Linked DNA regions of Haloactinomyces albus. The protein of the gene in region 2 interacts with the protein of the main gene of each other region in a pairwise test. Links are inferred from orthologs where the notes say so. Each region holds a gene or a part of one and is shown on either strand. Other genes may lie near its edges. The genes, in order: dnaE and JOF55_RS12460.

Region 1 (12,654 bases), 1.9 Mb from region 2 along the record:
GTCACCGAGGAGTTGGCCGCCGAAGGCGTGGCCCGCGATGTGGTCCGAGTGGTGCAGCAGGCCAGGCGCGAGGCCGGTCTGGAGGTCTCGGACCGGATCACCACCACGCTGTACGCGCCGCAGGACGTGCTCGACGCGGTCAGCGCGCACCGCGAATTCCTCGCCGGGGAGACACTGGCCGACGCCGTGGAGCTGTCCATGGCGCAACGGCCCGATTCCGCCTTCGCGGGCAGTGTCGGCGACGGCACCGACATCGCGGTCTCGGTGGCGAAGGTCTGAGCCGGCTACGAAGTGAGTGAACGGAGCTTTCGTCCCGTCGATGCGGGGGAAAGTTCCGTTCACTCCCGCCTCAGGCTTCGTGTTCGGTGCGGTCGGCAGCCCACTCGGTGTGGAACACCCCTTCGCTGTCGGTGCGCCGGTAGGTGTGCGCGCCGAAGAAATCTCGCTGACCCTGCACCAGCGCTGCGGGAAGCCGGGAAGCGCGCAACGCGTCGTAATAGGCCAGAGCGGTCGAGAAACCGGGGACCGGGATGCCCAGACTCGTGGCGGTGGCCACGACACGGCGCCACGAGTCCTGCGCCTCGTCCAGAGCCTGCTGGAAGCCGGTGTCGGTGAGCAAGGTCGGCAGTGTCGGGTTCGCCTCGTAGGCGGCACGGATCCGGTCCAGGAATTCGGCTCGGATGATGCAACCACCGCGCCAGATGGCGGCGACCGCGCCGAGATCGATGTTCCAGCCGTATTCGGCGCTGCCCGCCTGGATCTGATTGAAGCCCTGGGCGTAGGCGACGATTTTCGATGCGTACAGCGCCTGCTCGACGTCGGCGACGAACCGGTCGGCCTCGTCCTCGGGAACGCCGGAGCCGCTCGGACCCGGCAACCCCTGGGCGGCCTCGCGCAATTCGGCGTGGCCGGACAGCGAACGCGCGAATACCGCCTCGGCGATCCCGCTGACCGGGGTACCCAGCTCCAGGGCGGACTGCACCGTCCACCTGCCGGTACCTTTCTGCTCCGCCTGATCGAGTACGACATCGACGAACGGCTTGCCGGTTCGTGAGTCGGTGTGTCCCAGGACTTCCGCGGTGATCTCGATGAGGTAGGAGTCCAGCCGCCCGGTGTTCCAGTGCAGGAAGGTCTCGGCGATGGCACCGGGCTCCCGGCCGAGGCCGTGCCGGAGCAGATCGTAGGCCTCGGCGATCAGTTGCATGTCGGAATACTCGATGCCGTTGTGCACCATCTTGACGAAGTGGCCTGCTCCGTCCGGGCCGACGTGGGTCACGCACGGGGTGCCGTCGACGTTCGCGGCGATGTCACCCAGCAGCGGCGCCAGTTCGCTGTACGCGGTTTCCGAACCTCCGGGCATGATGCTGGGACCGTGCAGGGCACCTTCCTCACCGCCGGAGACACCCGAGCCGACGAAGTGCAGGCCGCGCTCGGCCAGGGCCGCTTCCCGGCGCCGCGTGTCCTCGAAGTTGGCGTTGCCCGCGTCGACCAGGATGTCGCCGGAGTCGAGCAGTGGGGCCAGTTCGTCGAGGACGTCATCGGTGGGCTGTCCTGCCTTGACCATCACGACCAGGCGGCGCGGACGTTCGAGTGCATCGACGAGCTCCCGGTGCGAGTAGGTCGGCACGAAGGTGCCCTCGCTGCCGAACTGCTCGATGAGGTCGTCGGTTCGTTCGCGTCTGCGGTTGTGCAGCGCGACCGTGTACCCGCGCCGGGCGAAGTTACGGGCGAGATTGCGTCCCATCACGGCGAGACCGGTCACACCGATGTGTGCCTGATCGGTCATTACGTCCCCTCGTTTCGGGTCGGCAAGCGGATACCTGGCCAGGTTATCGGTGCGGCAGCATGTCGCGCTTGGCCGTGCGGGCCGACGCCGAATCGGTTTGTCCCGGATTCCTGCTGTGTGACCGTGCCGCTGCACCCAGTGTGGCCGATGCGAACGGCGTGTGCGGGTTCGGGGACAATGGCCGCTGTGAGCACCGAACAGTCCGAACCCGAGCAGCCCGAGCGCGCCATGTCCGAGCATGGCTCCGCGCCGGAGGAGACGCAGGAATCGCCATCCCGCCCCGGACCCCACCGCCGACGCGTGCTGGGCCTGCTGTTCGGCATCGCCGGCGTCCTGCTGGCACTCGACATCGTCACCAAGAGCCTGGCGGTGGCGCATCTGGAAGGTGAGCCGCCGGTCAAGCTGCTGGGTGGTGCTTTATACCTGGTGCTTTTCCGTAATCCTGGTGCCGCGTTCAGCCTGGCCACCGGCTTGACCTGGCTGCTGGCCCTGCTGGCGATCGTGGTTGTCGGTGTCATCATCTGGCTGGCGCCGAAGATGCGCTCGACCGGTTGGGCGGTCGGAATCGGCCTGGTGCTCGGCGGGGCGTCCGGCAACCTGGTCGACCGAATCTTCCGGGAACCCGCGCCACTGCGGGGCCACGTCATCGACTTCCTGTCGGTGTTCGCCCCGGACGGCAGCGTGTGGCCGGTTTTCAACCTCGCGGACTCGGGGATCGTGTGCGGCGGCATTCTGGTCGTGCTGCTGTCGCTGCTGGGATACGACTACGACGGCACGGTGCACCACCGCAGGAGCAAGCAGCGGCCTGCCGAGCAGAGCGGCAAGAACGATGGCCACAGCGACGCGGATAACGACGCGGATGAGGACAAGCAGTGAGCGAATCGCGGACGCTGCCCGTGCCCGACGGACTGGACGGAATGCGCGTCGATGCGGGGTTGGCCAAGTTGCTCGGGATGTCCCGCAGCGCTGTCGTCTCGCTGGCCGAATCCGGCGACGTGCGCGTCGATGGGGCGCCGGCCGGAAAATCCGACCGGTTGCTGGCCGGGGCCTGGCTGGAAGTGGACCTGCCTTCGGCCGAGAAACCGGCCGAGGTGACCCCTGAGCCGGTCGAGGGGATGACGGTCGTGCACGAGGACGAGGACCTCGTCGTGGTGAACAAACCGATCGGTGTCGCCGTGCACCCCAGTCCCGGCTGGGAGGGGCCGACCGTGCTCGGCGGTCTGGCGGCAGCCGGAATCCGGGTCGCCACTTCCGGCGCGGCGGAACGCCAGGGAGTCGTGCACCGTCTCGATGCGGGAACGACCGGTGTCATGGTCGTGGCCAAGAGCGAGTACGCCTACTCGGCACTCAAAGGCGCCTTCAAGGAACGGACGGTGGACAAGCACTACCACGCGTTGGTGCAGGGCCATCCGGACCCGAGCAAGGGCACGATCGACGCGCCGATCGACCGGCATCCGCGCCACGACTACAAGTTCGCCGTGGTCACCGGCGGCAGGGAAAGCGTCACGCACTACGAGATGGTCGAGGCCTTCCGCGCGGCCTCCCTGGTCGACGTCAAGCTGGAAACGGGGCGTACCCACCAGATTCGGGTGCACTTCTCGGCCATGAAGCATCCCTGCGTCGGTGACCTCACCTACGGTGGCGATCCGGCGCTGGCCCGCAAGCTCGGCATCACCAGGCAGTGGCTGCACGCGTACTCGCTCGGATTCGAACACCCCGGCCACGGACGCCGGGTCACTTTCGACAGCGACTATCCGCCCGATCTGCAGCACGCACTGGACCTGCTGCGCGAACAGGACCACTAGAGGCTCCGGCAGTAGGAACTGCCGGAGCCTCTACCAAGTCGGTCCGCCGCACGGGGAAATCCGTCGGAACTCAGTCCCGCACGGCCGTGGTGGAGGTTTCCTCCGAGGAGTCCGGATTTTCCGACAGGTCCGCCGATAAGCGTCTACTGCGGAGGTGGCGGACACCTTCGATCACTCCGGCGACCACCATCGCCATGCCGATGCCGAGCAGCACGCCCAGGAGCGGTTGGCGCTGGAAAGTGATTCCGCCGACGTAGCCGACCAGGGTGAAGTAGGTGGCCCAGCACGTGACTCCGATGCCGGTGAACAGGGCGAACGAGGCGCGTGGGAAGCGGACCGATCCTGTCGTCAGGGTGGCGGCCGTACGGCATCCGGGAATGAACCGGCAGATGACCAGCACGCCGCCGCCGCGTTCGTGCAGCGCCCTGCTTGCCCAGTCGAAGGGCTTACGTTTGCGGGATCCGGGCCGCATCCGGTCGATCAGCCGGCCACCGGCGGTATAGCCGATCGCGTACGACACGTGGTCTCCCACGAAGCCCCCCAGGGCACCCACTGCGATGACCGCCGGCAGGTTCGGGTTGCCGGACGCGGCGAACACCCCGGAGGTGACGACCAGTGTTTCGCCGGGGATGGTGGGAAAGAACCCGTCGATGGCCACGAACACGAAGACCGCGAGATAGAGCCACGGCGATCCCATGGCGCCGTTCAGCAGGCCGACGACATCGATCGTGATCACATCCCAGGGTCGGTCTCCGATACGTTGCGCCCCGACGTCAGGCGACGCGGGCGGGCGGATCCTCGGTGCGCGCCCTCGACATCACCGCACGACAGTCGGGAAAACCCCTAGAGGTCGGTGATGTCCCAGGTGAGGGTGCGTGGTCCGTCGCCGGGCCGCAGCATCCACCGTACTGCGGAGAGCGTGGTGCTTTCCGACAATACGTAGACGGTGTGCCCGCCTGCCGTCTCACCGGGGGAAACCCCGATTTGGTGGGGTGGACGGGACGACAACGACATCGGAGCCTTGGCGATCGCCGAACCGTCCTCTGCCACCAATACCAGATACAGGTCCGGCAGCGAGGTGAACGGCATCACCCCGCCATTGGTCAGTTCGGTGTGCACGACCACGGCCCGTTGCCCTTCCTGCAGCTCATGACCGGCGGCGCTGAACAGGAAGTCGGCGGGATCGACCACCTCCACCAGTTTGATGCCGATCCGCTCACCCTCGAGTCCCTCGATCTCGAGCGTGCTGCCGACGGTACCGCTGCGAGGTGGAGGCGGCGGAGGAGATGGTGTCTGCTGGGCCGCCGGGGCACCTGCGGCCGCCTGACTGTTCCCGCGGACCCATGAGGCCGAACCGGGTGGCCCCCAGGTGCTCCCCGCTTGGTGCGGCCCCGCTTGCGGGGGAGCAGGATTCGGTCCGGGAGCCTGCTGCGGGACCGGACCGCTACCGGGTGGAAAGCCACCGGGGCCGAGCGGTTGGGGCGGGGACTGCGGAGCGGCGGGTTGTTGGGCGGCGGGCTGTTTGCCCGGATGCGGGCCGCTCTGACTGGGGTAGGGACCGCTCGGGTAGGGGCCGCTGGGATGGGGACCGCTCGGCCCGCTGTGGACGGGATGTCCACCGCTGAAGCCACCGGACTGCGGGTCGGCGGGGCGGGAACCCCCGGGGCCCACCGGGTACGGGCCGCTGGATTGATGCCCCCATGCACCGGCGGTGGCCAAGGCGTGGCGAATGCCCTGGGGATCACACTCCACCCCGACAAGAAGGGGGAGCCCGCTGGTGGACAGTGCCGCGAATCGCGCGGCGACGTCGCGGACGTCCATGCCGAGGTGACCTGCGATCTCGTGCACTGCTGCGCGGCCCGTCTCGGCGATGAAGGTCAGCAGACGTATGTCCACGGGGTCAGGTGCGGTCACGTCCGGCCACGCTACCTGCCGAGCGGGGGCACGATGCCGGGCGGGCGGTCTCCGCGGACCGGTCCGTGTGTCGGCGTGTGAGCCCGGATCCGCTACCGCATCCGGCACGCGCGACACGCTCGGGGAGGTCTCTCCGCGTGGGTCGGTCCTCGGGGTTAGTCTGGCTCAAGCCGCCGCCGGAATCCACGTTGCCGGAACCGCGCTGCCGGAACTCACGTTGTCCGGTATGCACTCCCGAGAGCATGTGTCGATCCGCGTCGGCTGCCACATCGTGAATGCGAGCGCTGCCCCGCTCTCGGAAGGGAGACCTCAATCGTGCCTGCTGATTCCTTCGTTCACCTGCACGTGCACACCGAGTACTCGATGTTGGACGGTGCGGCGAAGGTCGGTGCCCTGTTCACCGAGGCCCAGCGACTCGAGATGCCCGCCGTGGGCATGACCGACCACGGCAACATGTTCGGTGCCGACGAGTTCTACCAGCAGGCTAAGAAGACGGGCATCAAACCGATCATCGGCATCGAGGCATATGTCGCGCCGTACAGCCGCTACCACAAGAAGCCGGTGTTCTGGGGGGAGTCGAAGCAGCGCACCACCGACGAGTACGGCGAGGGCGGTGACGTCTCGGGTGCGGGCGCCTACACCCACATGACGATGCTGGCTCGTAACGGCACCGGTCTGCGCAATCTGTTCACCCTGTCCAGCCGTGCCAGCTTCGAAGGTACTTACCGCAAACCGAGGCTGGACCGGGAGCTGATCTCCGAGTACGCCGAGGGCATCATCGCCACCACCGGGTGTCCTTCCGGTGAGGTGCAGACCCGGCTGCGTCTGCGGCAGTACCGCGAGGCGTTGCAGGCCGCGTCGGACTACCGTGACATCTTCGGGCAGGAGAACTTCTTCCTGGAGCTGATGGACCACGGTCTGCGGATCGAGCAGTTCGTCCGCGAGGACCTGCTCAAGATCGGCAAGGAACTCGGCCTCAAGCCGCTGGCCACCAACGACAGCCACTACGTCACCGCCGATCAGGCCGAGTCCCACGACGCGCTGCTGTGCGTGCAGTCCGGTAAGACCCTCAACGACGAGGACCGCTTCCAGCTCAACGGCAGTGGCTATTACCTCAAGTCCGCCCAGGAGATGCGCGACTACTGGGATGCCGAGGTCCCCGGTGCGGCCGACAACACGCTGCTGGTGGCCGACATGATCGAGCCCTACGAGGACGTGTGGTCGTTTCAGGACCGGATGCCGCGTGTGACGGTCGAGCACGGCAAGACCGAGCGTGACGCGCTGGAAGAGGAGGTTGAGCACTACCTGCCCAGTCGCTTCCCGGACGGCGTCACCGAGGAGTACCAGGAGCGGATCAAGCTCGAGATCGACGTGCTGGACACCAAGGGCTACTGCGCGTACTTCCTCGTCGTCGGCGACGTCACCCGGTGGGCGAAGTCGCAGGGCATTCACGTCGGCCCCGGTCGTGGCTCGGCGGCGGGATCGCTGCTGGCCTACGTCCTGCACATCACCAACCTCGACCCGATCGCGCACGGGTTGATCTTCGAGCGCTTCCTCAATCCCGAGCGCGACTCGCCGCCGGACATCGACCTCGACTTCGACGACCGCCGCCGCGACGAGGTGCTGCAATACGCCATCGACAAGTACGGCAAGGACAAGGTCGCTCAGGTCATCACCTTCGGCAAGATCAAGACCAAGGCCGCGATCAAGGACGCCGCGCGCGTGCACCACGGCCAGCCCGGTTTCGCCATCGCCGACAAGATCTCCAAGGCTCTGCCCGCACCGGTCGCGGCCAAGGACATTCCGCTGTCCGGCATCACCGACCCCGAGCACGAGCGCTACGCAGAGGCCGCCGAGGTGCGTGGCCTCATCGAGTCCGACCAGTCCGTCTCGCAGATCTTCGACACCGCCCGGGGATTGGAAGGCCTGATCCGCAACGCGGGCGTGCATGCGTGTGCGGTCATCCTGTCCTCCCAACCGCTGATGGGGACGGTGCCGCTGTGGATGCGTGACGACGGTTCGGTGATCACCGGTTGGGATTACCCGAGCTGTGAGGCCATCGGTCTGCTCAAGATGGATTTCCTGGGATTGTCGAACCTGACGATTCTCGGTGACGCCCTGCAGTCGGTCCGCACCAACCACGACCTCGAGATCGACCTGTCCACCCTCGCGCTGGACGACCCCAACACCTACTCACTGCTGGCGCGCGGGGAGAGCCTGGGCGTGTTCCAGCTCGAGGGTGGCGGCATGCGCGAGCTGCTCAAACGCCTGCGGCCGACCGAGTTCACCGACATCGTGGCCGCCAATGCCCTCTACCGGCCGGGTCCGATGGAGGTCAACGCGCACCTCGACTACGCCGACCGCAAGAACGGCCGCAAGCCCGTCGAGCCGATCCATCCGGAGCTGGAGGAGCCGCTGCGCGACATCCTCGCCGAGACCTACGGCCTGATCGTCTACCAGGAGCAGATCATGGCCATCGCGCAGAAGGTGGCCGACTACAGCATGGGGCAGGCCGACATGCTGCGCCGTGCGATGGGCAAGAAGAAGAAGGAAGTTCTCGACGAGGAGTTCGAGAGGTTCCACCGGGGGATGGTCAACAACGGCTACACCGAGGAGGCCATCAACGCGCTGTGGACCACGGTGCTGCCCTTCGCCGGGTACGCGTTCAACAAGTCCCACGCCGCCGGTTACGCGCTGGTGGCCTACTGGACCGCCTATCTCAAGGCGAACTACCCGGCCGAGTACATGGCCGCACTGCTGACCGCCAACGGCGACAACAAGGACAAGATGGCGGTCTACCTCAGCGAATGCCGCCGGATGGGCATCCGGGTCCTGTCTCCGGATGTCAACGACTCGCGGGACACCTTCACCCCGGTCGGTTCCGACGTCCGCTTCGGTTTGACTGCCGTGCGCAATGTCGGTTCGAACGTGGTGTCCTCGATCTGCAAGGTGCGCGAGGAGAAGGGTCGATACGCCTCGTTCACGGACTTTCTGGACAAGTCCGAGACGACCGCCTGCAACAAGCGGGTCATCGAGTCGCTGATCAAGGCCGGTGCCTTCGACTCGCTCGGGCATACCCGGATGGCGCTGACCCAGCACCACGAGGCGGCGGTGGACGCGGTCATCGGACTCAAGCGGCAGGAGGCGCTCGGTCAGTTCGACCTGTTCGGATCGGACCCGTCCGAACAGAGCAGCGCGGAAGCCTCGCCGTTGGCGCACCTGACGTTCACCTCGCAGGAATGGCCGCGTAAGCAGCTGCTGTCCTACGAACGCGAGATGCTGGGCCTCTACGTCTCGGCGCACCCGCTGGACGGTGCCGAGCGGCTGCTGGCGCCGTACCAGGACACCGGGATCGCGGAACTGGTCGGTGGGGACCGTTCCGACGGTGGCGGTAAGGACGGCAAGGATCCGCAGGTCAAGATCGCGGGCATGATCTCCGGTATCCAGCGGCGGATCAACAAGAACGGCCACCCGTGGGCGATCGTGAGTCTGGAGGACCTCGATGCCAGTGTCGAGGTGCTGTTCTTCCCGAAGTCCTACGAGATGTTCTCCGACTGCCTGGTCGAGGACACCGCGATCGCCGTCAAGGGCCGCATCAACGAGCGGGAGGGGGCGATCAGCGTGTTCGCCTCGGATGCGGTGCCGGTGGACATCTCCACGGCGGAGACCGATCCCGGGGCCAGCCCGGCGTTCGTCATCAAGGTTCCGGTCAGCAAGGTGGACCGGCCCTTGGTGACCGAGCTCAAGCGCACCCTGCAGGCGCATTCCGGGACCGTGCCCGTGCACGTCAAGGTGCAGGGTCCCCGGGGCATCACCCGCCTGGCGTTGTCCAGCGACTACTTCGTCTCCACCGACAACGGCCTGCAAGGAGAACTGAAGGGGCTGCTCGGCGCGGGCTGCTTCGACGCAGTGTGACCCTCGCGAGGTGATCGCCGGTGTTGTTGCTCGGACGAGGGTTCTTTCAGCGTCGGGATGACAGTTGGCGATAAACGGTGTTCACTGGAGATGGCAGCTTGTTTGGCGATCCCGAAAGGCCGGCATGTCCATCACCGAGCATCACTCGCACGCCGAAGTCCCCGTCCTCGACAACGATTTCGTGCAGGATCCGCACGTGCGGTATGCGCAAATGCGCGCCGACGCTCCCGCGCAGCGGGTCGTCACCGTGGCCGGAATGCCGGTATGGGTGGTGACCCGCTACGCCGAGGCCAAGATGGCACTGGCGGATCCCAGGTTCAGCAAGGATTTCCAGCGGATGCGGGGCTTGCTGGACAGCCAAGTCCAGCCGGGCCAGTCACGGCCGGAGTTCGCCGACTCGATTCAGGCACACATGCTCAATATGGATCCGCCGGACCACACCCGCCTGCGCAAGTTGGTGATGAAGGCGTTCACCCCTCGCCGGGTGGAGGCATTGCGACCTCGGATCGAGGAGATCACCGCGGAGCTGCTCGACGACATGGCCGATCGTTCCGAGGTGGATCTGCTCGATGCGTTCGCGTTCCCACTGCCGATCCGGGTCATCTGTGAGCTGCTGGGAATCCCCGAAGATCGCAGAGACGAGTTCCGTACGTGGTCGAACACGCTGGTGGGCAGCGACCCCGATGCGGCCCAGCAGGCAGCGGGAGCAATGGCCGCCTACCTCATCGAACTGATCGAGCAGAAACGCAGGCAACCGGCGGAGGACCTGATCACGGGTCTGATCGAGGCAAGCGAGGACGCCGACCGGCTCAGTGAGCAAGAGCTGATCAGTATGGTGTTCGTCCTCCTGGTCGCCGGGCACGAGACGACGGTGAACCTGATCGGCAACGGCGTGCTCGCGCTGCTGCGCAACCCCGAGCAGTTCGCGGCGGTGCGGGCCGACCTCGAGCAGGTGCCCGCCGTGATCGAGGAAACCCTGCGCTACGACGGGCCGGTCAACCTGGCCACACTGCGCTTCACCGCCGAAACCGTGAGGCTGGGGGACGTGGAGATTCCGGAGGGTGAACTCGTCCTCGTATCGCTGAGTTCGGCCAACCGGGACGAGGACAAGTATCCCCGAGCGCAGGAGTTCGACCCGGACCGTTCCACCACCGGACACCTGGCTTTCGGGCACGGTATCCACTTCTGCGTCGGTGCGCCGCTGGCCCGGCTGGAGGGGCAGATCGCCATGCGCCGATTGATCGAGCGGTTCCCGAACCTGTCCTCGGCTGTCGCCGCCGACGACGTCCAGTGGCGCTTCAGCACTCTGATGCGGGGGCTGGAGACCCTGCCGGTGCGGCTGGGGTGAGCCGGCCGGGTGGCCGGTACATTTCGCGAGAAATGTACCGGCCACCCGGCCCCTACACCGTCACCGCAGGGCGATGACGGTGTAGGGGCCGACCTCGCGCTGTACGAAGGCAGGGGAGTCGAACACCTCCGCGTCGAAGTACACGGTGTAGTTGCGCACGTTCGGCTGCTGCGGGAACGCGTCGGCGTTCAGCGTCAGAGCGAGTGTGTCCTCGCCGAGAGGCGGTTTCGAGGACTCGCTTCCCGACGTCGTGTCCCGGCTCTCCTGCTTCCTCTCGTGCCGGAGGACGAACACGTTCGGCGGTGGAAATTCGCTGCGGTCGAGCCGCCGTAGCAGTTCCCGGGAGCTGTCGGCTTCGGCCCACTTCCGGATCGTGGCTGCTCGCTGCCGGTAATGGGCCAGTGGGTTGGCATAGTGCGGTGTCTCCTGCTGGAAGCTCCAGTACGGCTTGAAGGACAGCACCGTGTAATTCGTGGTGAGCAGGATGTTTTCCTGTGGCTTGCGTCCGGTCAGAGTCCCGATCGTGGTGATGAGTTCGTCCAGATGGGCGTTCGGCGCGCTGGGGTCCTGTCGGCCCTTCGCATTGGTGCCTGTGGGGTAGTAGTCCTCGTAGGCGTTCGTGAGGGGGGTCTTCAGTGAGTCGCCGATCGCCGACTGGGTGATCGTGATGGCTCCGAGAAGTCCGAGTGTGCATGCCACGCCGGTGATCCGGAAGGCATGGCGGGTGTCGAGGGTGCGTCGTAGGTAGCCGATCAGTCCCCACAGGCCGAGCACCCCGCTCGTGGCCAGAACCACATCGAGGATCACGTTGAGCCGGAATGCCAGCAGGGTCGTCTCGGCGATGAGGGCGAGCGTGGACAGGGCGAACCAGCAGTAGACGGACACCACCACCGTGAGCAGTGCGGCAGCGATGTGGTTGCTGCGGCAACGCAGCAACAGCCAGACGAGACCTGCCAAGCACAGCACGCCGAACGCGTTCGCCTCGGTCATCGGCAGGGGGAGGAAAGCACTGTTCTCGGGCAGGTAGTGCTGGGCGGCACTGCGGTGGAACAGGCCGCCCGAAAGAAGAAACGGCAGCCATACGATCAGTGAGATCGCACCACTGAGCACGCCGATCGGCAGCAGTCGCAGGAGCAGCCGTTTGATGGTCGAGCCGACGGAACTGCCCTCGCGAACCCGGAGGATCCCGATGAGCACCGCCATGGTGACGATCAGCAGGACGCTGAAGCCGAAGTGCAGGGTGTACGTGATCGAGGCGAACCCGACGAAACAGCCGATACCGAGCAGCGTCCGAGGCGCGGCTTGCTCACGGCGCAACGCGCGCCAGGCGAGTACGGCAACGGGAGGCAACCACGCCGCCGACGGCCATGCGTAGGGTTCCATGATGCCGTGCAACATGCCCGCCAGGCTGGTGGCCAGCGCCACCAGTACGGCGATCCTGCGCCGCAGGACCACACTCCACAGCGTGAAGGCGACCACGCCGGTCACCGCAATCCAGGCCAACGCATACGGTTTGTAGGCGGCCCAGCCTTCCCAGCCGATCAGGTCGGCGAAGCGCCCACCGAGCCAGAACCAGCCACTGGGGTAGTACGGCGCGATGTCGGCGTAGTTCATGTCGGCCAGCGCCGGCGAGGAAGCCATCCGGGTCATGTATTGCATCCGGAAGGCGTTGTCGGCTTCGGAGCCGCCGAAGTAGAAGCGGGTGGACTGCAAGGGCAGTGCCAGAGCCAGTGTGCTGAACGCCGTCAGCGCCATCCAGGTTCCCACCAGGCGCAGCGTTCGTGGCACTCGGTGGTGGGGCTGTTCGAAGGCCGCCAGGAGGAACAGCAGCGTGAGAACGAGTGCGCTGCCGACCGCCGCGAGGGCTTCGGGGGCGTAACTGGGCT
Region 2 (11,390 bases):
TCGTGCAACGCATGGTGATCGGCAGGGCCGCTGTGGATCTCGGCAGTCCGGTGTTCGAGCAGCTCGTGCTCGCCGAGCTTCTCGGCCGGGCGGATGCCATTCTCCGCTCGCGGCGCGTCGAGACGATCGAGCGCCGTGACGCGCTCGTCGCCGCCGTTCGCGAAAGCTGTCCACAATGGAGCATTCCGGTCCCGGACGGCGGCCTGGCCCTGTGGTGTCACCTGGGGCAGCCGGTCGGCAGCAGGCTTGCCGTGGCTGCCGAGCAGCACGGTGTGCGCCTGGCGTCCGGGTCGATGTTCGCGGTGCAGGGCTCCCTCGAGGACCGTGTGCGGCTGCCGTACACCCTGCCGATCGACCGGTTGCGAGCGGCCGTGTCGAAACTCGCGCTCGCGTGGACCGCCGTACACGGTGTGGGAGCCGATGATCCCTGGCGGAGTCCGATCACCTGATGAGCCACCCGCCGGCACGGCCCCTCGTCGTGCCGGAGGGTGGCTCCTCTCGAGGTGACCCCGGTGCCACAGGGGCATTGCGGCACCGGGGCCGGGGCACCGACATCGTCGGTAGCGGAAGTGGTGCCCCATCCGACCCGGCCGGGCGCAGACGGCGGGGTCGGAGCTGTGATGCCGAAAGAGGGGCTTGTGCGAAAAGTGTCCTACGGATGTGCGGATGGCACGGTGCCACGGCCGATGCTGCGCCAGGAGACTCACTCGGACGTGTGAAGGACGCGAGGCGAAAGCCCGGTTCAGTCGGGTGAGGCCGACGGTCCTTCCGGCACGATTCCGCTCGGCTGGACCGACGCCGGTGCGCTCGGCCCGGCGGGCACGGAATCGGGTGGGCTCAGGCCGTGTACCGCAACTGTCGAGGCTGTCTGCGCCCCGCCGGAACCGGCGTACGGATTCGTCGTGCACGCCGTGGAAGTGAGCGGAAGCGGGGCAGGCACCTGACGAGGCAGCGGGGAAGGTGCGGGCACGTTGTGTCCGGGCCTCTCTTCGCCCCTGTCGGCAGTGGCGCGGGGGCGGGGCTTCGGAGCGATGGCGTCCGGTTGCGCCCCTCGGCCTGCGACCGGCCTGCTGCTTTCGTGCTGCGGCACGTCCTCGGTGGATGCCGAGGTACTCCCGGGAGCGCGTACCGGGCCGGTACAGGCGACGTGATCCGGGGAAGGGGGATCGCACGGGAGCGGATGCGAAGAATCCGGGGTGTCGCCATCGGCGGTGCGGTCCGCGTCCGTTCGGTGCGGAGCGGCCACGGTGTGCAACCGGCCGGCAGCGCGGTGTTCGGCGATGTCCCGTTCCACGCGTTCGGCTGCGTCGGCCCGGCCCGGTTCGGCCCGGCCCGGTTCGGCCCGGCCCGGTTCGGCCCGGCCCGGTTCGGCCCGGCCCGGTTCGGCCCGGCCCGGTTCGGACAGGCCCGGTTCGGACAGGCCCGGTTCGGACAGGCCCGGTTCGGACAGGCCCGGCTCGGAAGTTCGGGAGCCGGATGCGGTGGCGGATTCTTCGTCCGGCGTGGGGTTCACCGGAGGGGCACTGCCTCGTGTTTGCTCGGAGCGCGTGGCGAGTACCTGCCGGACTTCGGCGGCTACCGTGCTCCGTTGATCTGGAACGCCTGCGGTTCTTGGTCGGTCGGGTGCTTGTAGGGCGAAGCGGCGGGACTCGATTCCGGTGGACGGCTCGATCGGCCCGATCGGTTCGAGCCGTGCCTCGAATTCACGCTGGTGTTCGAAGCGGGATGCCGGTTGGGCGGCGGAGGCGACCGCATACCCACCCAGCCAGGCTGCCGCCACGAGGCCCACGAGCAGTGCCATACGCGTGGCGAACAGGATCACGCGAGACCGGTCACCGCGCTGCGCGCAGGTACTGGTCATCGTCACCACCGCGTGCCGGACTCGGGCTTTGCGAGGTCATTTTCCCCCGCATCATGCCGCTCGGCAGCATCAGCGGCTGTTGATCACCCGGATAGGCGGCGATTAATACGGATAGTAATTTCTTCTTGCCGAACGTGTCCCCATGGGACGCTGTCTTCTCGACTGAGGAGGAGCCCGGTGTCGATCCATGGGCGATGCCGCGGACGTGCTGGGGAAATTCCCGGATGTGTCGAAACGGTGTGCTGAGTAGGAGTACCCGATTGTGTCCCCCATTCGGGCGGGTCCTCGGTCCGAAGTGAATCCGGAGAAACCCTTCGTCCCTCTTACTCGTGGAACGCCCGGCCCGGATGGGTCGGTGCAAGGGAGATGGAGGTGTGGGTAGTGCACGAGATCGGTGACGCCGGTGAGATGGCCACCCTGCTGGCCCGGGCGTCAGCGGGTGATGATCGGGCCTGGCGCGAACTGGTCGACCGCCACGGCAGCATGGTGTGGGGCGCGTCGAGGGCGTATTCGGCCAACCGCGCCGACGCGGAAGATGTCTGGCAGGCCACCTGGCTACTGCTGGCCGAGAACCTGAACCGAATCCAGGACCCGGATGCGTTGCCGGGGTGGCTGGCCACCACCGCCCGCCGCGAATCCCTCCGGCTGGCCAAGGCGCGGCGGCGTGAGTCACCGGCGGCGCTGGACAGCATCCTGATGGACGTGCCGGACACGGCCGAGGGCCCGGAGAGCACGGTGCTGCGCACGGTGGCCGCAGGCAGGCTCGGACAGGCGTTCGCGAGGCTCTCCCAGCGCTGCCAACAGTTGCTGCGTGTGGTGGCGGTTGCTCCCGATGCCAGTTATGCGCAGGTCAGCGCTGCGTTGGGCATGGCGCGCGGAACCATCGGCCCGAAGAAGGGCCGATGCCTTGCGGCCCTGCGGGAGGGCATGGTCGCTCTGGGAATGCCGGAGGAGGCGGCCGGATGAGCGGGCACCGGATGAGGGGAAAAATGCCTTCGGAGCTGCTGGCGTTGGGCGAGCTGTTCCGGACCTGTGATCCCGCGCCGGAGCACGCGATGGCCGGTGCGTACGGGGCTTCGGAACTGGCTCGCAACGGCATCGATTCGGATGCCCTCGCCCTGGAACTGGTCAGCGACTCGGCGGAAGCTCCTGCCGCCGAGGCCCTGCGTTCCTGGCCAGGCGGCAGGGAGACGAGGGAACTCACGTTCGTGCTCCCCGGTCGCGTCGTCGAGCTCGACCTCGTCTCGACCGTGCCTGGCATGTTCCGTGCCACCGGAATGGTGATCAGTCGAGCCGGCCAGGCCGTGCCCACCGGTGCGGTGGCGTTGCGCCATCCCGCCGGCCAGTGCGTCGGCGAGTTGGATGCGCACGGCGGTTTCCGTATCGATGACGTGCCCGCCGGACCATTGAGCGTGCTGCTGCGGACCGCGCGGTCCGGCTGTGCCGTCGCCGACTGGCTGGTCTGTTGAGTACCGGCGTGGCGGTGGCCGAGCTCTCCCGGCTGCTGCACCGGCCCCGGCGTGGGGGCAGGCAGCACCGGGTGGCTCAGGTACTTCTCGGTCGGGGCCTGGCACAACTGCACGGCAACAGGTTCGGCGATGCCGATGCCGACCTGAGGGCCGCCGAGCGATTGTTCGCCGTGGACGGCAGGAGCGGGAGTGCGGCCGTGTGCCTGCACAACCGCGGCCTGGTGGCTCTCCGGAGCGGTGATCTCCCGCAGGCGCTGCGGTTGTTCACTCGGGCGGTTGCCGACGGGTTGGACCTCGACGCCAGTCCGGAGGCCCGCGCAGATCGGGCCGAGGCACTGGCTGCCGCAGGGCTGCGCACCGAAGCTCGAACGGAAATGGAGTTCGCAGCGGCACGTCTGACCGATCTCGGTCGCGACTTCCGGGCGGCCGAGACGAGATTGGCACTGGCCGACTGCGCACTCCGCGACGGCGACGCCGAAGGCGCGCTTGCCGCGGCTCGTGCGGCCCGCAGGGTGCTGCATGGCCGGTGCCACCCCGCGTGGTCGGCACTGGCCGTGGCCACCGAGTGGCGCGCGAAACTGGCAGCGGGCCATCGGTCCCGCTACGCGCTGGGGTCCGCGCGAAAAGCGGCCGCGGCGTGCGCAGCACATGGATGGGCTTCGACGGCCACGGAACTGTGGCTGGCCGCAGGCATCGTCGCGAAACGCCATGACATGCCCGTTATGGCGAGGAAACTGCTGGGACAGGCGGCTTCCTGCCGCGAGGCGGAGGTCGCGCCCGCACCCCAGCGGGTCCTCGGGTGGCTGGCGGAGGCTGTCCTCGCCGAGCAGGATGGGCACGGGCACCGAGTTTTCGAGGCCTGTGATCACGGTCTACGGCTCGTCGAGGAGCATGCCGCGGCGATGCCCGCGTTCGACCTCCGGGTCCACGCATTCGGCCTGGCGGGAGAACTGGCCGAGACCGCGATCGGTGCTGCCTTGCGAACCGCCGATCCGGAGCTGGTGCTGCGGTGGAGCGAACGGTATCGGGCGGGCGCCCTCCATCGGCGGGACCTGCCTCCGCCGGAGGAGCCGGGACTGAGTGCGGCTCTGGAGGAACTGCGTGCGGCGGTTGCGGAGATGCGGACCGGGCGCTTGCACGCGCATGCCGCACGAGTGGCGGTGCTGGAGGACCGGGTACGCGACCAGGCGATGCTGGCGGACGGGACTGCGGGAGGAGTCGGACCTTCCTGCGGGCTCGACGACATCCGGAGGGAATCGGCAGGTGCGGTCCTGGTGAGCTACTTCGTCCACGATGGAGTTCTGCGCTCCGTATCGCTGGTGGACGGAGAGCTCAGGACGGCTGCTCACGGCAGCGAAGATGCGGTGGGCGCCGATGTCGACAGGCTCCGATGGTGCTTGGGGCGGCAAGCCGCGCGGACGCACTCTCCCGTCGCCGCGGCCTTTGCCGAAGGCGCCCGACACGCTGCCGAGGGGTTGGAACGGCAGCTACTGGCACCGGTACTGCCGGAGCTGCGGCGCGGCCGGGCGCTGGTGATCGTGCCGACCGGCCGCCTGCATGCGCTGCCTTGGGCGGCCCTGCCCGGTTGTCGAGGCAGGAGTGTGACCGTCGCCCCCTCGCTGCGCTGCTGGCTGCGTGCGGCGGAAGAGGCGCGCAGCGGTGCGCGGAGCAGGCGGCAGGTGTGGGTGGCGGGTCCGGGGCTGGAACACGCGGGCCGTGAGGCGCGCACATTGCGGGCCATGTCGGGCGGGGAACTCCTGACCGGCGGCAATGCCACCGCCGAGCGGGTGCTGGGTGCTATGGACGGAGCGAGGATCGTGCACATCGCCGCACACGGATGGTTCCGTGATGATCGACCACTGCTGTCCTGTTTGGATCTGTTCGACGGCCCGCTCTACGGCTACGACCTGGACCGGCTGCGGCGCGGCCCCACGACCGTGGTGCTCTCGGCCTGTGAGGGCGGGCGGTCCGCGGTCGGTCGTGGCGACGAGCTCCGGGGACTGGCGGCGGCCCTGCTGGGGCGAGGCACGGCAACCGTGATCGCCAGTATCGTGCCGGTGCCGGACGAGCGGACCGCCGAGGTCATGGTCTCGCTGCATTCCGCGTTGCGCGAGAACCTCGCCCCGGCGGAGGCATTGGCGCGTGCCCAGGCTCGGCACGGCGAGTCGGGGTTCATCTGTCTCGGCTACGGAGGGGGCTATGGCGAGGGTGGCGACGGACTCACCGAAGCTGCCGTCAGCGCAGCTTGTGCAACCGGGTGAGGGCTTCGTCCAGGACCTCGTCGCGTTTGCAGAACGCGAAGCGCACGAGATGCCGGACCGGATCGGGATCGTCGCAGAACACCTGCACCGGGATGGCGGCCACACCGGCCCGTTCCGGCAGTGTGCGACAGAACTCCTCGCCATCGTCGAAGCCGAGCGGGCGCACGTCGGTACAGACGAAGTAGGTTCCCTCACCGGCCAGGACATCGAATCCCACCTCGGTGAGGCCGCTCGCGAGGAAGTCCCGCTTGCGCTGCAACTCGTCCCGCAGTCGATGCACCCAGTCGAGCTCGGTGCGCAGCGCGTGGGCCACCGCGGGCTGGAAGGGAGCGCCGCCGACGAAGGTCAGGAACTGCTTGGCGGAACGCACGGCGGCGATCAGCTCCGCGGGGCCGCACACCCAGCCGATCTTCCACCCGGTCACGCTGAAGCTCTTGCCCGCGCTGGAGATGGACAGCGTGCGCTCGGCCATGCCGGGCAACGTGGCCGGCGGTGTGTGCCCGCGTCCGTCGAAGAGCAGGTGCTCGTAGACCTCGTCGGTCACCGCGATCACGTCGTGCTCGCGGCACACCTCGGCGACCACCGCCAGCTCCGCGTCGGTGAGCACGGTCCCCGTCGGGTTGTGTGGCGAGTTCAGCACCAGTGCCCTGGTCCGCGGCCCGACGGCGGCCCGGAGCGCGTCGGTGTCCAACTCGAAACGGTGATCCGGTCCCTGCTTCAGCCCGACCGTGCGGCGCACACCCCCGGCCAGGGACACCGCGACCGGGTACGCGTCGTAGTACGGCTCGATCAGCACGACCTCGTCACCCGGTTCGACCAGGGCGAGCATCGATGCCGTCAAGGCCTCGGTCGCTCCGACGGTGACCAGGACCTCGCTGTCCGGATCGTGCTCGATGCCGTAGTGGGTGCGGCGCTGTTCGGCGATGGCCTCGCGCAACGCGGGTTCCCCGGTCCCGGGCGAGTACTGGTTGACGCCGTCGGCGATGGCGCGTTGCGCCGTCTGCAGCATGCTCGCGGGCCCGTCGGTGTCCGGGAAGCCCTGTCCGAGGTTGACGGCCTCGGTACGCCTGGCGAGTTCGGTGATCTCCGCGAAGATGGTGGAGGTGAACGGGCGCAGCCGGGAGGTCAGAGCAGGAGAACGCACGCCCCGGAGGGTATAGGAATTCTCGGAAGTCCCGACCCGGTGGTTGCCGAGCCCGGTCCCCGGACGGTCGGGTGTCCGGGTGTCTCGCGTGTCACGTGGTCCCCCCGGTCCCTTCGATGGTCGCCTGCGAGGCCCACCCGCCGCACGCTGTCACAATCGAGGAGTGCCGGACACAGCGATAGCCGAGGCCGAGCGCCGACGGGGTCTGCGGCGGATGAAAAGCGTGGCCACCGGTCTGTTGCTGCTCGCCACGGCGATCTATGTGCTCGCGCGGTGGCAGGAGAGCACGGGCGCCCCGGAATGGGTCGGGTACGTGAGTGCGGCCGCCGAGGCGGGCATGATCGGTGCGCTGGCGGACTGGTTCGCCGTGACGGCACTGTTCCGCCACCCGCTGGGACTGCCCATTCCGCACACCGCCATCATCCCGACGCGCAAGAACGTACTCGGTCACAGTCTCGGTGATTTCGTGGGCACGAACTTCCTGTCGGAGGAGGTGGTCCGGGACAAGCTGCACCGCGCCGAGATCACCCGGCGTGCCGGTTCCTGGATCGCCAACCCCGAACACGCCGAGCGAGTGACCTCGGAACTGGCGACCGCCGTGCGCGGAGCCGTGCAGGTCCTGCGCGACGAGGATGTGCAGGAGGTTCTCGAGCAAACCCTGGTGCGCAAAGTGCTCGACCAACCGTGGGGACCACCGCTCGGACGGATTCTCGGGCAGGTCTTCGCCGACGGATCCCACCACAATCTCGTCGATCTCGTCTGCGACCGTGCCTACGACTGGGTCCGCGACAACCACGAGACCGTGCTGCGTGTGGTCAGCCAGCGGGCCCCCTCGTGGTCGCCGCGGTTCTTCGACTCGATGGTCGCCGACAAGATCTACGCCGAGGTGCTGTCCTTCGCCTGGGCGGTCAAGACGGACCCCGACCACCAGATGCGTGCAGCGGTCGACCGCTTCCTGGTCGAGTTCGCCGATGACCTGCAGCACGACCCGAAAACCATGGCCAAGGCCGAGCAGATCAAGCAGCAGGTGCTGGAACACCCGGAGGTGCGCAACCTCGTGTCCTCCGCATGGGAGACGGCGAAGGCGATGCTGTTGGACGCTGCCGAGGACCCGTCCAGTGAACTGCGGATCCGCGTGCGCGACGGGTTGCGCTCGCTGGGGCGTCGTCTGGTCGACGAAGCACCGCTGCGCGCCAAGGTGGACGGCTGGCTGGAGGGAGCGGCGGTGTACGTGGTCTCGCACTACCGCTCGGAGATCACGGCACTGATCACCGACACCGTGGAGCGCTGGGACGCCGAGGAGACGTCCCACAAGATCGAGTCGCACGTCGGGCGGGACCTGCAGTTCATCCGGATCAACGGCACCGTGGTGGGGGCGCTGGCCGGACTCGTCATCCACACCGTGACCCAGGTGCTGGTGTAGCGGCAGAGCAGCCTCGGCAGGCAGCAGTGGTCGGCCACCTCAGGTGGCGGTACGGCGTTCGCGCCAGGAACGGGCCTTTTCCCGGTTACCGCAGACGCGCATCGAGCACCACGTGCGAGAGCGGTTGCGGGACCGGTCGTAGAAGGTCCACAGGCAGTTCTCCGCAGGACAGATCTTGAGCCGGTCCCAGTGTCCGGTGGTGACCAGGCGGGCGGCGGCAGCCAGCACGCTGCCCAGCGCGTCGGTTCCGGTCAGCACCGGCACGCCGCCCTGTATCCGTACCCGCACCGGCCATCCCGGCAAGCCCGGCGTCTCGGTGATGTCCGCAGGCAGCTCGCTTCGCGGGGGGCCGCCACCGCAGGACACCGCGGTACGCAGGGAATCGCGGACCTTGCGTGCTGCTGTGCTTTCGGGTGCCCGGCCCAGTCCTCGTTCGAGACACCATTGCTGCCAGCCGACGGGGTCGTCCAGGAGTTCGGTCCCGGTCTCGGAGTCGCAGGTGTTGAGGAAGGCCAGCACCAGTTCGATGTCGTGTTCCGTGTCGAGTCCCGCGGACTCCCGGGCAGCCGACGGCGCTCTGTGCTCCGCGGCGCCTGCCTTGCCGGGGGCGACTGCGCTGTCCGATCCGGTGGCTTCGGTGCTCACAACACCATCGTAGGTGCGTTGGGGGTTGTGCCTCCGTGGCGAAACCAGCATATTCACTTCACCAGTTAGTGACCAGCAAAAAGAAGACGATGGTAAATCGGGAAAGGGCGAGGTCATGATCGGATCGACCGACTTGTCCGGGGCCCGTTCTACCGCTGTGCCGGGTAGGGAGTGCTGCGCCTCTCCGTCCGGATGTGGGAGCCCGGGTGGTGGGGGGGGTCTCGGCCGACAACGATGGTGGAAACAACACCCGATAGAGTGCAAGCAGAGTGCTTGCAGCAGTTAGCACCTCGGTTTATCGTGGTGATCACAGGGAAGGTGGCTGTCGTGGACCGGGTGGACAAGACCGTGAACAACGCGGTGAACCAGGCGGTCAGTGACATCGGCAGCTACATCCGGACCCAACGTGGCAACGCCCAGATCTCGGTGCGGCAACTGGCCAAGCGAGCCGGAGTGTCCAACCCGTATCTGAGTCAGGTCGAGCGCGGGTTGCGCAAGCCGAGTGCGGAGATCCTGCAGCAGATCGCCAAGGCATTGCGGATCTCCGCCGAGGCGCTGTACGTGCAGGCCGGAATCCTGGAAAGCCGCGAAGGTGGCCCGGTCGTGGATGCCGTCCTCGCCGACGCCGACCTCAATGAGCGGCAGAAACAAGTTTTGCTGGACATCTATGCCTCGTTCCGGCGCGAGCAGGACGACGAGTCCGGGCACCCTGCACCGGGGGAGAGTTCACGGCCGGCCGAGGCGACGACACCGGAGACCGAGGAGTGAACACCATGCCGACGTTGCCCACGGCGCAGGACATGACCAGAGCACGGGAGCAAGCAGGCCAAGTTATCGAGGGTGCGGTTCACCAGGCCCGGACCCCGCTGATGGCCGCGCTGGGCGCCGGGGATATCGCCGCACATGCCGTCGCGGACACGGTGAAGCAGGTGCGGCAACAACTCAACGAGAGTGCCGAATCCGCCCGGATGGGCGTCAATGACCTCCCCGGCGACCTCAATGGATTGCGCAGCAAGCTGACTCCGGCCGAGCTGCGGAAATTGGTGGACACCTACACGAACTCGGCCGTGCGGATCTACGGCTACCTTGCCGACCGGGGGGAGGATGCCTTCGGGCGCCTGCAGGAGCAGCCGCAGGTTCAGCGCGCGGTCAACCAGGTCGGAACCGCCCAGGAACGCTTCGAAGGGGCTGTCGGTGACGCCCGTGATCTCGCCGACGATGTGCTCGGCAGGGTCTCCACCACCACCCGCTCGTTCGGGGAGAGGGCCGCGCGGAGCACCGAAGCGACCGCCACCGACACCGCGGCCACGGTACAGAGCGCCGCTGCCGACACGGCGGCCACGGTACAGAGCGCCGCCGACGACAAGGCCGAAGCGGTGCAGGAAGCCGGCTCCAAGACCGCCACCACGGCCCGCAGCACCACGAGCAAAGCCGCCAACCGTGCCGCCGAGGCCAAGAGCAACGGCAGCACCACGGCGGCCAAGAGCAACGGCAGTGCCAAGCAACCCAAGTCGGCGGCTCGGAAGAACACCGACAACTGAAGAACGCCGGCCGTCCCGTCAAGCCCGGGAGCCACGTGTTCGGTTGAGAGGTCCGGCACTCACCTCCACGGTGGGTGCCGCCACCCCACCTCGGACACGTAGCCTGGGCATGTGCTATTGCAATTCTGGATCGAGCTGATCCTCTGGTGGGCGAGCCTCCCGCTCGGGGTGTATGCGTTCGGTCATGCGGCGATGCAGCGGGCTGACGCGTTCACCGCGGCGGACAAGCTGAGCAAACCGGCCTGGCTGGGCATCACCGGCGGCGGAATGCTCGTGCTCGGACTGTCCCAGGGTCCCGGAGGGGGCATGATCTTCTGGGTCGCGGGTCTGGTTGCCGTGCTGGTCTACCTCGTCGACGTGCGTCCCAAGGTGACCGAGGTGCAAAGGGGAAGTTCCTGGTGACGGCTCTGGACTCGGGAGCCGTTTGGAAGGTCCATGGCAGCGGTTCACCCGTCACGCTCGTCGTGCACGGCCTCGGCGCCACCGAAGGAGAGGCGCGTATCCCCGCCTCGGGCGTGCGCGGCACCCGGGTCGTCGTCACCCTGCCCGGGCATGGGGATGCCGCCGCGGCACCGACCGGATACTGGGACTACGGCCGCGTCGCCGAGGACGTGCTCGCGATCGCCGACGAGGTCGCGGCGACCCGCGCGGTCGGCGTTTCACTCGGTGCCGGTGCACTGATCCGCATCGCGGCGGAAGAACCGGACCGGTTCGAGCGTCTCGCGCTGCTCCTGCCCGCTTCGCTGGATCGTCCGCGTGACGAGGCGGCGACCGCGCCGTTCATGCGGCTCGCCGATGCCGTCGACGCCGCCGCCTCGGACGGCGGTGCGAGCCTGCGCGCGCTCGTCACCCGGAGCCTGCCCGCGGGCATGGAAGTCGGTGACCACGCCGAGCAGCGTGCCGCCGCGCTGAGGCGTCTCGGCAGCGCACTGCGTGCGCTGCCCGGAAAGTGCCCGGTGGATGATGCGGCACCGCTGGCGGCGGTGACCTCGGACGTCCTGGTCGTCGGGGCCACCGACGACGAACTCCATTCGCCCGAGGTCGCC

The links.
Region 1: the proteins of JOF55_RS12460 (region 2) and dnaE interact in binary tests that used the Escherichia coli proteins (3 or more experiments, as listed by UniProt). The link is inferred for Haloactinomyces albus from one-to-one orthologs.

What each region holds. Positions count from the first base shown.
Region 1 is NZ_JAVDXW010000001.1:767,286-779,939, reverse strand. What follows is about bases 5,482-9,620. They hold dnaE (DNA polymerase III subunit alpha), read left to right. Parts: upstream 5,482-5,820; coding sequence 5,821-9,420; downstream 9,421-9,620. Other genes in these bases: JOF55_RS03580 (cytochrome P450 family protein), read left to right, coding at 9,545-9,620; JOF55_RS03590 (Lrp/AsnC family transcriptional regulator), read right to left, coding at 5,482-5,505. Outside these bases: ileS (isoleucine--tRNA ligase), read left to right, coding at 1-279; gnd (NADP-dependent phosphogluconate dehydrogenase), read right to left, coding at 350-1,786; lspA (signal peptidase II), read left to right, coding at 1,964-2,662; JOF55_RS03600 (RluA family pseudouridine synthase), read left to right, coding at 2,659-3,591; JOF55_RS03595 (DedA family protein), read right to left, coding at 3,662-4,327; more of JOF55_RS03590, read right to left, coding at 4,435-5,481; more of JOF55_RS03580, read left to right, coding at 9,621-10,768; JOF55_RS03575 (arabinofuranosyltransferase), read right to left, coding at 10,829-12,654. UniProt on the Escherichia coli protein: DNA polymerase III is a complex, multichain enzyme responsible for most of the replicative synthesis in bacteria. This DNA polymerase also exhibits 3' to 5' exonuclease activity. The alpha chain is the DNA polymerase catalytic subunit.
Region 2 is NZ_JAVDXW010000001.1:2,636,211-2,647,600, forward strand. The notes cover bases 4,651-7,525. They hold JOF55_RS12460 (pyridoxal phosphate-dependent aminotransferase), read right to left. Parts: upstream 6,736-7,525; coding sequence 5,566-6,735; downstream 4,651-5,565. Other genes in these bases: JOF55_RS12455 (CHAT domain-containing protein), read left to right, coding at 4,651-5,591; JOF55_RS12465 (DUF445 domain-containing protein), read left to right, coding at 6,950-7,525. Also shown: MocR-like transcription factor YczR, read left to right, coding at 1-449; JOF55_RS12440 (hypothetical protein), read right to left, coding at 743-1,861; JOF55_RS12445 (RNA polymerase sigma factor), read left to right, coding at 2,243-2,827; JOF55_RS12450 (hypothetical protein), read left to right, coding at 2,851-3,330; more of JOF55_RS12455, read left to right, coding at 3,327-4,650; more of JOF55_RS12465, read left to right, coding at 7,526-8,158; JOF55_RS12470 (CGNR zinc finger domain-containing protein), read right to left, coding at 8,198-8,803; JOF55_RS12475 (helix-turn-helix domain-containing protein), read left to right, coding at 9,131-9,571; JOF55_RS12480 (hypothetical protein), read left to right, coding at 9,577-10,344; JOF55_RS12485 (DUF2516 family protein), read left to right, coding at 10,456-10,746; JOF55_RS12490 (alpha/beta fold hydrolase), read left to right, coding at 10,743-11,390. UniProt on the Escherichia coli protein: Shows aminotransferase activity with methionine and histidine as substrates, and to a lesser extent also with phenylalanine.